Regions from separate parts of the Carnobacterium sp. genome, predicted to be linked through region 2. Evidence: a T-box and tRNA genes for the amino acid it is inferred to sense, from the RefSeq annotation. Region 2 holds a T-box; the other holds one or more tRNA genes.
What was found. A T-box is a leader RNA that pairs with one kind of tRNA and senses whether it is charged. The one in region 2 lies ahead of ABS911_RS11560 (valine--tRNA ligase), so its partner is inferred to be a tRNA-Val.
Positions count from the first base shown of each region.

Region 1: it encodes a tRNA-Val, which carries the amino acid that the T-box ahead of ABS911_RS11560 (valine--tRNA ligase) is inferred to sense. The anticodon was not compared.

Region 1 is NZ_JBEMBC010000027.1:13,556-21,548, forward strand. It holds gene mnmE (tRNA uridine-5-carboxymethylaminomethyl(34) synthesis GTPase MnmE) at 1-626, shown strand, start outside; gene mnmG (tRNA uridine-5-carboxymethylaminomethyl(34) synthesis enzyme MnmG) at 976-2,871, shown strand; tRNA gene ABS911_RS07255 (tRNA-Val) at 3,044-3,116, shown strand; gene ABS911_RS07260 (PTS sugar transporter subunit IIC) at 3,214-4,230, opposite strand; gene rsmG (16S rRNA (guanine(527)-N(7))-methyltransferase RsmG) at 4,747-5,463, shown strand; gene noc (nucleoid occlusion protein) at 5,574-6,446, shown strand; gene ABS911_RS07275 (ParA family protein) at 6,594-7,355, shown strand; gene ABS911_RS07280 (ParB/RepB/Spo0J family partition protein) at 7,348-7,993, shown strand, end outside.
Region 2 is NZ_JBEMBC010000068.1:4,228-12,220, forward strand. It holds gene ABS911_RS11560 (valine--tRNA ligase) at 1-1,495, opposite strand, end outside; T-box leader at 1,569-1,804, opposite strand; gene tpx (thiol peroxidase) at 1,859-2,350, opposite strand; gene ABS911_RS11570 (redox-sensing transcriptional repressor Rex) at 2,432-3,142, opposite strand; gene ABS911_RS11575 (amidohydrolase) at 3,296-4,894, opposite strand; gene thiI (tRNA uracil 4-sulfurtransferase ThiI) at 5,036-6,253, opposite strand; gene ABS911_RS11585 (cysteine desulfurase family protein) at 6,289-7,428, opposite strand; gene ABS911_RS11590 (septation ring formation regulator EzrA) at 7,593-7,993, opposite strand, start outside.

The DNA.
Region 1 (7,993 bases), on a different contig from region 2:
TCGCTGGTACCACACGAGATGTCATTGAAGAATACATCAGTGTTAAAGGTGTGCCATTAAAACTGGTAGATACAGCAGGTATCCGTGAAACAGAAGATATTATTGAACGTATTGGCGTGGAACGTAGTCGTCAAGCCCTAAGCGATGCAGATTTAGTATTGTTAGTCTTTAACCAAAGCGAATCTTTAACAATAGAAGATAAAGCATTAATTGAAGCAACAAGCCAACACCACCGTATTATTATTTTGAATAAAATGGATTTGCCAAATAAATTAGATTTAACGGAACTCGAAACGCTAGTAGATCAAGAGAGCATTGTGAAGACCTCTATTTTATCTAAATCAGGTGTAGATGTTTTAGAAAAGAAAATAGCTGATCTCTTTTTCACTGGACAAACTGGTGAACGTGATGCTACTTACGTATCTAATGTGCGCCATATTGCACTATTAAACGATGCAGAAGAGGCGTTAGATGAAGTCATTAATGGAGTAGAAGCTGGTATGCCAGTTGATCTTATTCAAATAGATATGACACGCTGTTGGGATCTATTGGGCGAAATTACAGGAGACAGCGTTCAAGACGAACTGCTGACCCAACTATTCAGCCAATTCTGCCTAGGAAAATAGATAGGATGTGTAGCATACCGCTTAGACTTGATAGAAAAACAAGGAATTCTGTAAGGGATGTTTCACCCCTGTAGGAATTACGTTTTTTCCGAAAGTCTGGTATGCGAAGCTCAACTAAAAGGATGCTGAACTTCCCGTTTAGACACACAGCGATTTTCAAGAATTGAAAGCAAGAGCATCCCGCGCATTGCGTCAAATCTTGAAAATTACTCAGTGTCTGGGAAGTGAAGCTCAACTAAAAGGATGCGAAGTACAACGTTTAGATACACAACTCAACTCAATGAATAAACAAAAAATAAATTCGACATAAATAAACAAAGAGAAAGATTGGAAAGAAGGGATTGTTTAAATGAATCATTACGAAGCTGGAAATTTTGACGTAATCGTTGTTGGTGCAGGACACGCTGGATCAGAAGCCGCATTAGCAGCAGCAAGAATGGGAAGTCAAACGCTTTTAATCACTATTAATCTAGATATGGTTGCTTTTATGCCATGTAATCCATCAATTGGAGGACCAGCCAAAGGTGTTGTAGTCCGAGAAATTGATGCTCTTGGCGGTGAAATGGGCCGCAATATTGACAAAACATATATTCAAATGAGAATGCTGAACACCGGGAAAGGGCCTGCTGTTAGAGCTTTACGCGCCCAAGCAGATAAATTTATGTATGCAAATGAAATGAAAAAAACCATTGAAGAAACAGAAAATCTTGTTTTAAGACAAGGAATTGCTGACGAACTGATTATCGAAGACGGTATATGCAAAGGAATCATCACGAATACTGGTGCAATCTATCGATCTAAGGCGGTTATTTTAACAGCAGGTACATCTTCTCGTGGTCAAATTATCATTGGTGAGCTGAAATATTCTTCTGGTCCAAATAACTCGCAACCATCTGTTAAGCTTTCTGAAAGTTTACTCGAAAATGGTTTTGAATTGAATCGTTTTAAAACCGGAACACCTCCTAGAGTTAAATCTTCAACTATTGACTACAGCGTGACAGAAGAACAACCCGGTGACGAAAAAGCGAATCACTTTAGTTATGAAACACCAAATAGTGCATATTTAAAAGATCAGTTATCGTGTTGGTTAACGTACACAAATGAATCGACTCATCAAAAAATTCAAGATAACCTTCACCGTGCACCAATGTTTACGGGAATCGTTGAAGGAGTAGGCGCACGTTACTGCCCATCAATTGAAGATAAAGTTGTCCGTTTTAGTGACAAACCAAGACATCAATTGTTTTTAGAACCTGAAGGACGCAATACAGAAGAAGTTTATGTCCAAGGTTTATCAACGTCTCTTCCAGAAGATGTTCAACAAGATATTATACATTCAATTGAAGGGTTGGAAAACGCAGAAATGATGCGTACCGGATATGCAATTGAATACGATGTGGTTACGCCTCATCAATTACGTCCTTCTTTAGAAACGAAAGTGGTTGAAAACTTGTTCACTGCTGGTCAAATGAACGGAACTTCCGGTTATGAAGAAGCCGCTGGTCAAGGAATCATGGCTGGTATCAATGCAGCACTTAAAGTGCAAGGAAAAGAACCTTTTGTCATGAAACGTAGTGAAGGATACATCGGCGTTATGATTGATGACTTAGTGACGAAGGGTACGAATGAACCTTATCGTTTATTGACGTCTCGTGCAGAATACCGTTTATTGTTACGTCATGATAATGCAGATTTTAGATTAACTGAAATCGGTCATCAAATAGGACTAGTAACAAAAGAACGTTACGATACCTTTGTAGCGAAAAAAGCTCAATTTGAAGGAGAAATAGAACGTCTAGGTTCTATTCGTTTGAAACCAACTGCTGAAATCCAATCGTATTTAACTGAAAATAATCAAGCACCTTTAAAAGATGGCATTTTAGCTAAAGACTTCTTGCGTCGTCCAGAAGTTTCATATCAAGATCTTTTAGCATTCGTCCCTCGAGACTATGAACTTCCATTAGCCGTAGAAGAACAGGTAGAAATTCAAGTGAAATACGAAGGATACATCGCTAAAGCTTCTCAAAAAGTGGATAAATTAAAACGTATGGAAAATAAACGTATACCGGAAAATATTGATTATGCTGCTATCAATGGTATCGCTACAGAGGCAAAGGAAAAGCTGATTAAAATTCAGCCTGAAACAATTGCCCAAGCTAGCCGTATTAGTGGTGTGAATCCAGCAGATATTTCGATTTTAATGGTTTATGTAGAACAAGGGAAAATTGCAAAAGTACAAGTATAGATAGTTACTACGAAAAGAGCCTTACAATTAAGCTGATGCTTAAATTGTAAGGCTCTTTTCGATTATTATTTCCCAGGAAATAATATAAATGTTAAAAATAAATAGAATTCTATATTTACGGAATCAATTGTTTAAGGTATACTTAATGATGTTGCAAACGCAAACAATAAAAGGTTTCTTAGCTCAGTTGGGAGAGCACTACCTCGACAAGGTAGGGGTCGCTGGTTCGAGCCCAGTAGGGACCATGAAAAAAAGAGACATAAATCCATAAAAGGATTTATGTCTCTTTTTCGTTTGCATAAGGATTCAAATGAGGTGAAGGCTAATAGTGTAACCATCAGATTATTCTACTACTAAAGCCATATCTCCTTTACGCAACCAACTAGCTTTTTCTAATACTTTATTTACTACTACTGTAATAGCAATGGGAACCAAACAAGCAGTCAGGATATAAACAGCAAATGATCCACTTCCTTGAGATACAAAAATGTTTAGTGGAGCAATCAATGAACAAAAACCTAATCCGCCTAAAGCGCTGGGTGCTGTAAAACCAAGAGCAACAGTTGAAATGGGAGCGGCTACTGCTGCAGCCAAAGTTGGGCCAATTAAAATCCGCGGATTTTTAACGATATTCGGCAATTGTACTTTTGGTGTACAAACAAATTGTGCTAAAAATCCACCAAGATTATTTTGACGCATAGAGACAAAAGAAAAGCCAATATACATACTAGTCGTTCCTACCAACATAGCAGCGCTTGAAACAGGGTCAAGGTTTAGTGCAATTGCAATAGCGGCTGAAGAAGCAGGAGACATCAATACGAGCCCACCAACGACTGAAATCACGGCTGCGCCAATAACTGGTGAACCAGCAACGGAGGCAGAGATAAAAGCACTAACCATGTTTAAGAATGGAGCTATCACAAGATTTAAGTAGTAACCAGCTACACCACCAGCTAAGACCGCTGTGATCGGTATAGCCATCATGTCTAAAGGTGTTTTACCTGAAATACGTTTACCAACAAATGTAGCGATGGTAGCTGCAATGAGACAACCAATTGGTTCACCTGTGGCAATAGTGATCATTCCATCTGCTGTCGTTTGAATAGCGCCGGCTCCGATTGCTCCAGCAGCCATAGCACTAAAAATTGTAAGTGTATTTCCACCTAACATAACGGCGATACCAGCACCAATAGCAGGAGCCATCAACATTTTAACGGCTGTTCCAATAATAACTAAAATCGTTAATCCAGTCATATTTCCAATTGTTTCTAATAGTAAACCAATCCCAATCGTTACAAAAATAGCATTCGCAATCCCTGATGATGCCTTATACATTCTTTCTGTTAGATAGTTCTTCATATTTAATCGCCTCCGTATTTTTGTTTAACAGACATCCAACACTTATGAGTCTTCGAATTTTCCAAATAAAAAGAGGCAAGCCTTTGTATAAAGGCTTGCCTCATCAGTTCGATGATTGAGCCCTAGATACGCAAACTAGGACTCAACTAAATGAATAGTTCGAATCCTGGGCTAAATTAATAAGTTAATAATGACTAAAGATACGTTCAATTGAGAACGTGAGCTAAACGATTCGACTGTAGTTTTCATATTGAACATCTCCTTTTTCATTAATTGTTTTCTGACTATTTCCAATATTCTAACAAGCTTACAAGACAATGTCAACAATTTCTATCATTTAATTTTAATTCATTTTATCTAATTCTCATTTAAAGCCGGATGTTATAAAATTTAATCTATTTATATAGCGGAAAAAATGCTTTAAAGCATTGCACTTCCAGTCAATTTGTTATACAGTTAAAACGATGGATTTGTGAAACAAATAGTGTTTCACGTTAGTAAAAAGGAGTTGAGTTAATGAATCCAGAAGAGTTTAAAAAAGCCCTTGAAGATAAGGGATTAGTGGTTACTGAGAAGCAAATGGAACAATTCGATCAATACCTTAAACTGTTGCAAGAATGGAACGAAAAAATTAATTTGACTGCAATTACCCAAAAAGAAGAAGTGTATTTAAAACATTTCTATGATTCGATTACAGCTGGACTATATGTGGATTTTACTAAAGGGGTCCAAAGCCTATGTGATGTAGGTGCAGGTGCCGGGTTTCCAAGCATCCCCCTAAAAATCATTTTCCCACAATTAGAAGTCACTATAGTTGATTCATTAAATAAAAGAATTCAATTTCTAACATTATTAGCGCAAACACTAGAATTAGATGGCGTTCATTTTTATCATGACCGTGCTGAAACATTTGGTCAAAATAAACAATTTCGTGAATCATTTGATTTTGTAACGGCTAGAGCCGTTGCACGTATGAGTGTTTTATCTGAATTGTGTTTGCCATTAGTTAAAAAAGATGGGCTTTTTATTGCTCTAAAAGCAAGTAATACCAAAGAAGAAATGGCTGAAGGACAAAAAGCAATTGCTACATTGGGCGGAAAGTTTCGTGAAGAGTTTGTTTTTGAACTGCCACGTGAAGCTGGGGAACGACATATCGTTTTAATCGATAAAAAGAAAGAATCACCAAAAAAATATCCAAGAAAACCGGGAACACCAAATAAGAATCCATTATAGTAGAAACCGCTACTTATCAGACAGTTTCTATTCGGATTCAACTACTCAATAAGAGCGTTTTTTGATACAATAGAATCAAAGGACATATAGGACTGAGGGAGAGAAAAAGAATGGCGTTGTCTGATTTATTTGGTTCAGGAAAGTCTAAAAAGAAAACTGAAAACGGAGAAGATGTTTTGTTAGAAGTGTTAAAAAAACAAAAACATGTTCAAGAAATTGCTGTACAACAGATTGTTCCTAATCGTTTTCAGCCTAGAAAAGTTTTTAATGAAGAAAAGTTGGATGAATTAGCTCGTACAATTCATATTCACGGATTGATCCAGCCCATCATTCTTAGAAAATATGAAGAAGATAAGTATGAAATTGTTGCAGGGGAACGCCGTTTTCGTGCGATGCAACTTTTGGAATGGAAAGAAGTACCAGCCATTGTTCAAGAGATGACAGATAACGAAACAGCTTCGGTTGCGTTGATTGAAAATCTACAAAGAGAAGAATTGACAGCTATTGAAGAAGCTGAAGCTTATCAAGGTTTGATGGCATTAAATGAGTTGACACAAGAAGCTTTAGCGCAACGCATTGGGAAAAGCCAATCTTTCATAGCCAATAAATTACGGTTGCTAAAGTTAGCAGAACCTTTAAAAGAAGCTTTGCTTAACAGAACGATCACAGAACGACATGGTCGCAGCGTATTAGCCTTATCGCATGAGGAACAGACTGAATTATTAAGTGTTATTATTGAAAAAAAACTAACCGTTAAGGAAACAGAGCGTTTAGTAAAGCAAAAAGTAGCAGAGAAAAACAATACTCAAGAGCAGCCGAAAAGACGAGTTAGAAAAATTTCCAAGGATCTTCGATTGGCTTTAAATACCATCAATAAATCAGTTGAACTAATAAAAGAAACAGGCATGCCTTTAGAAGCAATAGAAGAGGACCTAGAAGATGTATACCGTATCACAATTGAAATTAAAAAAATAAGTAAATAAAGAGCGATAAATGAAAAAATTCATTTTGAACAAATGCGTAGGAGAAAAATACGCATAATGTAATTTTTCTCCTATTTTTGCTTGTTGCACTTAAATCAGTTTCAAGAAAGTTACTAGGGGATATTAAACACAGATGGAGGAAATAGGATGGCACGAATTATATCAGTCGCAAATCAAAAAGGCGGAGTTGGTAAAACAACGACGACAGTCAACTTAGGTGCTTGTTTAGCATATTTTGGTAAAAAAATATTATTAGTCGATATTGATGCACAAGGAAATGCAACAAGTGGTTTAGGCGTACGCAAGTCAGATGTTGAAAAAGACATTTATGATATTTTAGTAAACGAAACACTTGTTAAAGATGTCGTCCTGCCTTCTTCAAGAGAGAATTTGTGGGTCGTCCCAGCTACAATTCAATTAGCAGGTGCAGAAATTGAATTAACTTCGCAAATGGCTAGAGAGTCTAGATTGAAACAAGCTTTAGAAAAAGTAAGAGATGACTATGATTATATTTTGATCGACTGCCCGCCATCATTAGGTCATTTGACCATTAATGCATTTACCGCAAGTGACTCTATTTTGATTCCAGTTCAATGTGAATATTACGCTCTAGAAGGATTAAGCCAATTGTTAAATACCGTTCGCCTGGTCCAAAAACATTTTAATCCTGAATTGAAAATTGAAGGTGTCTTATTGACAATGTTGGATGCACGTACGAATTTAGGGTATGAAGTAGTCGATGAAGTGAAAAAATACTTCCGAGAAAGAGTTTATAAAACGATTATTCCACGCAATATTCGTTTATCTGAGGCTCCAAGTCACGGATTGTCAATCATTGATTACGATGCACGTTCTAGAGGAGCAGAAGTCTATCTTGAATTAGCGAAGGAAGTGCTAGCAAATGGCTAATAAAAATAGCAAAGGGTTGGGAAGAGGAATCGACGCTCTTTTTGGAGACTATGCAGAGCTTTCAAATATCAATGCAGCTAATGAACAAGTTCAGAAAATACCCTTAACCGATATCAGACCAAATCCTTACCAACCGAGAAAAACATTTGATGAAACAGCTTTAAACGAATTAGCAGAATCTATTAAAGTATCGGGTGTCTTCCAACCAATTATTCTTCGTGAATCTAAAATAAAAGGCTATGAAATCATAGCTGGAGAACGTCGTTTTAGAGCTTCTAAACTAGCCGGAAAAGAAACAATACCAGCCATTATTCGTGAATTTGATGAAGAAAAGATGATGGAAGTTGCGGTTCTGGAAAATCTACAAAGGGAAGATCTAACCTCTTTAGAAGAAGCAGAAGCGTATGAAATGATGATGAAAAAATTAAAATTGACTCAAGAAGAAGTAGCTACACGGTTAGGTAAAAGCCGACCATATATCGCCAATTATTTGCGTTTATTAGGGCTGCCAGATGCTGTTAAAGAGATGCTCCAAAAAGAAGAAATCTCAATGGGTCAAGCAAGAACATTGTTAGGCTTAAAAGACAAAAAACAAATCTCAAAATTAGCTAAACGAGTGGTCAAAGAACATTTAACGG
Region 2 (7,993 bases):
TTTGGAACATCATACGACTCACCCAGAAAAAGATAATGTCGTATCCTGTTACTAATGTATTGGTAGGGAAATAACGTTTAAAATCTTCAGATTCTTCATCAGGCCAGCCCATTGTAGAAAACGGCCATAAAGCTGAACTAAACCACGTATCCAAAACATCTGGATCTTGTACCCAATTTTCGCTATCTTCAGGTGCTTCCATCCCTACGTACAGCTCACCGCTTGTTTTATGGTACCAAGCAGGAATACGGTGGCCCCACCACAATTGACGTGAGATTACCCAATCGTGAACATTTTCCATCCAACGCATATACGTATTTTCGAAACGCTCTGGCACAAAATTAACCTTCTCTTCTGTTCCTTGGCTTTCGATTGCTTCTTTAGCTAGTGGTGCCATATTTACAAACCATTGCGTAGATAACCTTGGTTCCACTACAACTCCAGTGCGTTCTGAGTGACCAACACTGTGAACCACTTTTTCGATTTTGATCATTCGACCTTCAGTTTCTAAATCTTTTACCACAGCTTTACGAGCTTCAAAACGATCCATTGATTCATACTTGCCAGCCAATTCATTCATTGAACCATCATCATTCATCACATTGATTTGTGGCAAATTGTGACGTTTCCCAACTTCAAAGTCATTCGGGTCATGAGCAGGAGTGATTTTTACAACACCTGTACCAAAATCCATTTCAACATAATCATCTGCTACAATTGGAATTTCACGATTCATTAATGGCAACAGAACTGTCTTACCAATTAATTGTTGGTAACGTTCGTCGTCTGGATGGACCGCAATCGCTGTGTCCCCTAGCATCGTCTCAGGTCGTGTTGTCGCAATTTCTACTACTCCGCTGCCGTCTGTTAACGGATAACTCATATGATAAAAGGCGCCTTCAACATCTTGGTGAATAACCTCGATATCTGATAAAGCTGTTTTAGCTTTTGGATCCCAGTTGATGATGTATTCTCCACGGTAAATCAGTTTTTTATCGTACATCGTTACAAATACTTTACGAACCGCTTCAGACAATCCTTCATCTAATGTAAAACGTTCACGGCTATAATCAACTGAAATACCAACTTTTGCCCATTGTTCACGAATCACACTGGCATACTCTTCTTTCCAATCCCATACAGTATCAATAAATTTTTCACGTCCTAAATCGTAGCGTGAAATACCATCTTCAGCTAATTTAGATTCTACTTTTGCTTGGGTTGCAATTCCTGCATGATCCATACCTGGCAACCATAGAGTATCAAAGCCTTGCATTCTTTTTTGTCTTACAATAATATCTTGTAATGTTGTATCCCAAGCATGCCCTAAATGCAATTTTCCTGTTACATTTGGAGGAGGAATAACGACAGAATAAGCCTCTTTCGTCTTATCTCCACTTGGCTTAAATAGTCCTTTTTCTACCCATTTTTCATAACGACCAGCTTCTACTTCATTTGGCTGATATTTAGTAGACATTTTCAATTCATCTGTCATTTTATCTCTCCTTTACAATATCACTTAATAAATCTGAAAAACAAAAAAAGCATCCATCCCAATAATAAATTATTATTAGGACGAATGCTGTTCACTCGCGGTACCACCTATATTGCATACTTTATTAATTTTAAAAGTACACCTCTTAGTTCCAATTTTAACGGATCGTTACTCCGAACAAAGTTACTGTATGTTCACCTTGTCAGCTCCCAAGCTACCTTCATTTTATCACGACTAAGAACTCCCAGCATTCGTTCTTTTCTCTATCAGTCAGCAAATAAAATTACTCCTCTTGTTCATTGCCTTTTATTTTTACATAGTAGCATTAAAAAAGTTATTTTTCAATACACCTTATCGATTTCATTAACGTGCTGATCTAGCTGCTTTGATCGCTTTATCATAGTCGGGTTCACTAGACATTTCAGGAACGATTTCTTGATACGTGATTTCACCTCTTGGGTTAACAACAAATACTGAGCGTGCTAATCGTTCAAGATCTTCCATTACTAAACCGTACGCGTTACCAAAACTTAATTCACTATCATGCAACATTTCCATTGAAATATCTTTTCCAGCACACCATTCAGCTTGCTCTTCTTTAGTGTTATTCGAAATAGTGATCAATTGTACACCCTCTAATTCACTGGCGATTTTATTGAATTCTTTTGCTTGCAAAGCACATACTCGTGTATCAATATCTGGAATGACACTGATTAAAACAACTTTTCCGGAAAATTCTTTTAATCCAACTGTTTCATCCGCTAAGTTTTTTATAGTAAATTCAGGCGCTTTATCTCCAACCTTTGTTTGAATACCTCTTAGTTTATGTGGTGTACCTTTTCTAGTAATCTCCATATTAAACACTCCTATTCTACGACTCATCTTAGAATAGTATACGAATAATCTTTTTTTAAAGCAATATTTCCGTACGAATAGTTAAATTCTGTCGTTATCCAACATATCCGACAACTTATTTATCTCAATCATTTTTTCAGGTGGATTCCCAGGATATAGCGCTTCGTTTTGATAGACCATTGTAAAAATTTCACTGGAGAAATCAATATACTTCATTTGAATAGCATCCGGTACTTTTATTCTCCCAGGGGCAAAATTTAAAATAGAAGTGATACCGGCATCAATTAGATCATCTACTACTTCTTGTGATACTTCACTAGGTACAGCACAAATAGCTGTGTGAATTTGTTGTTTCCTAACGAGTTCTTTCATTCGTTCCATAGGAAAAATTGGTACACCTGATATTTCTTTCCCTAAATAAGGCGATTGAATGTCAAAAGCACACTTGATTGTAATGTTTTTTTCTTTCTTGAAATTATTGGTTAAAATGGCTGTCCCTAAATTCCCTACGCCAATAAGTACTACGTTAATGATATTATTCACATTTAATAATTCACGAAATACTTCGGTTACATAAACGACCTCATAACCGTATCCGCTTCTTCCTAACTCACCAAAATGAGAAAAATCTCGACGAATCGTTGCTGAAGGAATTTGTGTCAGTTGACTCAATTCTTTTGATTTTATGCGCTCTACCCCCGTTTCATTCAATTTTTTCAATGAACGATAATAGATAGGTAACCTTTGAGCTGTTGCATTTGGAATTTGGTGTATTTTAGTTGTTATTTCCACATTATCCTGCCCCCTGTCCTTTAATTTTCTTCATTATCATAACATCTTTCAATTATTAACTCAATACAATTGTGATGTTAATCACAATTGTATTGAAGAAAAAAGAAGACAGTCGTTTCCATTTATCTTCTTTCTTTATTGATTTCTTGAGCATTAATCGTTTGTCGAAAAAACGATGTTTCCACCTACAACTGTTTTCGAAACGACTTGGTCTTTCAAAGCATCTTTTTCTATTAAAAAAGGATTTTGCTTTAAAATTGTAAAATCACTGATATAACCAGGTTTTATCTTCCCTCTAGAATTCTTTTTATAACCTGCAATAGCACTTCCAGTTGTGTAAAGCGATAAAGCTTCAAATACTGAAAGCTCTTCTTCCGAAAAATAACGATTTTTATTTTTTCCATCTCTTTTCGTTCTAGTAACAGCTGCATGTATACCATAAAAAGGATTGGGAATTTCAACTGGGGCGTCACTACCTCCTGCAATTGGAAACCCGTTATCTTTTATAGTCTTCCACGCAAAGGCAAGAGGTGGATGATTTTCGCCTAAGACATCTAGTGCCCATGGTAGATCACTGCTCATAAATTGCGGCTGTAAATCAAAAACCAAAGGTAAGTTTTTAGCCTTTTTTAATAATTCAGCGTTTAACCAAGGTGTGTGGATCATTCGATCCAGTTGTCCAGGCAGTGGTGGAAATTGACGTAACGCTTCAATTACTTTCTCAAATGCCCTATCCCCTAAAATATGGATAGCTACTGGAAGTTTAGCTTTACGTGCAGCTTTGATAAGAGCTATAAAAACTTCATCTGTTTGAACTTGTAGGCCATAATTAGTAGTTCCAGGATACGGGTAGCTCATTAATGCCGTTCGAGACCCTACTGTTCCATCATAAAATATTTTCATTGCTCCTAGTTCTATATAAGGGTTGCCATCCAGATAAATTTCATTTGAATGATTATAGGCGTTTAATTCCTCATGATGAATTAGGAGATGAACTCGAAAGGCTTTTCTTTTTTCTTCAATAACCGTATGAAACGTCTTTAAGGTCCCTTCAAAGCCATTAAAGTAATGCAGATCCTCCGAATGTCCCCCTGTTATGCCTTTTGACCATAAATCTTCAATCGCTAAAGCTAAGTATTCCTCTTGTTCTAAAGGAGTCGTCTCAGGAAAAGCATTTATAGCCAAATTCGTTGCTTCATCTTTTAAAATTCCTGTTAATTTTCCTTCTTGATCTAATTGAATCTCGCCGCCACCATCATACGTTTGGCCATCTTTGAGCTGTAGCTTATTGATTAACAGTGTGTTGATAACAACATTATGATAATCGATTCTGCGAACCAACAATGGATGCGCTGTTGAAATAGCATCCAAGTCCATTTTTGTAAGAGGTGTAGGATCATCTTCCCATTCATTTTCATTATACCCCTCAACAAAAAGCCATTCATCCAAAGCTAGGTGTTCAACTTTTTTTCGGATTTGATCCAAACTTGTTTTTTTACTTTTAAACTGATTTAAATTTAAACGAGCTAAACTCATTCCATACCAAAGTAAGTGCAAATGGCTATCTACAAAACCAGGAAATACTATTTCATTATTTAAATCAATTTCCTCACTTATTTTATTACCATACCTTTTTCTTAATTCATCTTCTTCGCCTACAGCTAAAATGGTTTCACCATCAGTAAGGACTGCAGAGATCGTTTCGTCTTCTTTTTCCATTGTAAAAAAAAGACCATTTTTCCATAACTTCACTTTGACATCCTCCTATCGAATTCTCTCTTTTTATTATACCTACTTAATTTTTATTTAGCAGTATTAAATTACATAAGTAGAACGATAGAAAAAAAGCTAAACATAAAATACATGTCTAGCTTTTTTCAACATTGCATTTAATTATAATAAACTTGAAAAATCAGCTTCTTGTTGTGCTTCTAATGTGTCTCCAACAGTAATTTTAGTGATCACTAAACCGTTCATCGCTCTTTCTATTAGCCCTTCAACATCAAGTCGTTCTTCATATTTACGAGCTTTTTCTAGTTTAGGTTGTGTTTTAGGTGCTGGTGGAGCAAAAATTGTACAGCAATCTTCAAATGGTTGGATGGACAAATCAAATGTATCTATTTTTTGAGCGATCTCAATAATTTCATTTTTATCCATCGAAACAACTGGTCGGATGACAGGCGTCGCAGTCACATCATTGATTGCAATCATACTATGCAACGTTTGCGAAGCAACTTGTCCTAATGACTCGCCATTAACGATCGCTAATCCTTTGCGTTCTTCGCGGATAAGATCGGTCAATCTCATCATCATTCTGCGTGTAACAGTCATTAAATAACCTTCTGGAACAATTTTCTTTATTTCTTCTTGAATTTCAGTAAAAGGAACTTCAATAAATTGAACGCTTCCTGAGAAAGCAGCTAATTTAGCGGCTAAATCTTTCGCTTTTTGAAGAGCCCGCGGGCTTGTGTATGGAGGGCTGTGGAAATGAACAGCTTCAACATTAACACCGCGCTTCATGGTTAAATAACCAGCTACAGGGGAGTCTATTCCGCCAGATAACATCAACATGCCTTTTCCACTTGCTCCTACAGGTAGACCACCTGCCCCCATAACCGTCTTGCTGGATAAAAAGAATCCTTCATTACGAATTTCAACTCGTAATGTAATATCTGGTTTTTTCATTTGAACTTTTATGCCTTCAACTTTGCTGAAAATTTCTGCTCCCAACAATTGATTCATATCGTTCGTATCTAATTCATAATCATGATCAGAACGTCTAGTCATTACTTTAAATGTTTTGCCTTCTGTAAACAACTCTTCGACCATATCGACTGCAACTTTTTTTAACAATTCAATATCTCGGTCCAACCGTCTAACTGGAGAATAATTTTGAATACCAAAGATAAATTCTAACCTTTTCAATACTGCATCACTATCTGCACCATTTAATTCTAGATGCATACGGTCACGTTCTCCATGTACTTTTACTTCTTCAAAATCTTGCAAAGCAAACTTTACATTTTGAGCTAACTTGCTAATAAAAATGCGTTTATTTTTACCTTTAGTTGATAATTCACCATACCGTATCATTACTTCATCGTATTGCATGTGCTGCTTACTTCCTCTCTGTATTCCCTCTAAATTTATTTAATGTCTTTAAATTGTTGATATAATTGATCAAATTCGGCCATAAAAATTTTTGCTTCTGCTAAATTATTAGTATCGGTCAAACTGATACGCACTGCACTTGTAGCTAACTTTTCAGGGACATGCATAGCCTCTAACGTACTAGAACCAACACCACTACGGCTAGAACAAGCACTAGTTGTTGAAATATAAATGTCTTTTTTTTCAAAAGCATGAACCATTACTTCTCCACGAATGCCTTTTAAAGCAAAACATAAAATATGAGGCGACCCATCTTTTTGAGAAAAAACCGAGACTTTTTTATACCCTTCTAATTGCTGTACCAAGTATTTTTTTATTTCTCTTTGATCATTTTGTTTCTCTTCTGCTTTTTCAAGTACAAGACGTAAAGCTTTAGCCATAGAGGCTGCACCAGCTACGTTTTCTGTACCACTACGTTTGCCAAATTCCTGTCCACCACCATTTAAAAGTGGCGCAATTTTTTTCCCTTTTTTAATATACATGAATCCCATACCTTTAGGCCCGTGAAATTTATGAGCAGAAAAAGTAGCTAGATCGATTCTTGATTCTTTACCTAATAATAAAGGGACTTTCCCGATCGCTTGTACCGCGTCCACATGAAAATGAACGGTTGGGTAATCTTTTAGCACTTCCCCGATCTCTGCAATTGGTTGAATACTTCCCACTTCATTATTTACAACCATTATCGACACCAGAATAGTATCCGATCTTAGAGCTTTTTTCAAATCAGAAACGGAAACTTTTCCACTCTGATCAACGGGTAAAATAGTTACATCAAACCCCAACATTCTCAACTGACCAACGGATTCCTTGACTGCAGGATGTTCCACCGCTGTTGTAATCACGTGTTTACCGAATTGTCGTTTTTCAATAGCTGTTCCTTTTATAGCCCAGTTGTCGCCTTCCGTTCCACCACTAGTAAAGTAAATCTCTTCAGGAAAAACTTGCATTAAATCAGCGATTTGTTTTCTAGATTGCTGAAGCAACCCATCCGCATAGTTGCCCAATAGATGCAAACTGGAAGGATTTCCATTGATAGTTTGGCTTACCTTTTCATAGGTTTGTAAAACATTCTTATCCATTCTTGTTGTTGCGCTATTATCAAAATAAATCATTGTTTTGTCACACTTTCCTTTAAATTATTCCTCAAGTGAAAATTCTTTACTATTATAACAAAAACTTTTTCGAATACAAGACATCTCATTTTTTTTACAAAACAAAACAGAGCAGCGCTGATCACCACTCTGTTGACTCTTTCTTAATCGTTCAGTTCTTTTGTCTATTTAGCACTTTGGCTTTTTTCTTCATAATACTGGTTCTCAACTTTTTTGAATGCTCCAGGTTCCACAACTTCTAATGCTGTAGAGACAACTTCAAGCGCTTCTTTGTATTGAAATTCTTTATTAAACAAATCGTTGCTTTCTAGAATGGCTTCTCCAATCTCAGGATGCTCATTTCGGTACCGATTCGCATACTGCATCATATATTCTGTCAGTAATGCACTATCCACGATTTCTTCAGTTTTATCGATAAGCAATTCGACATCATCTTCACATAGTTCACACATTTTTTTTATTTCTGTCATATCGATTTTCAATTTATTTAATTCTTTGGCTAATTTTTCAATTCGCTCTGTTGTGACAAAAAATAAATCTAAATATTCTTCAGGTAACCCTGGTA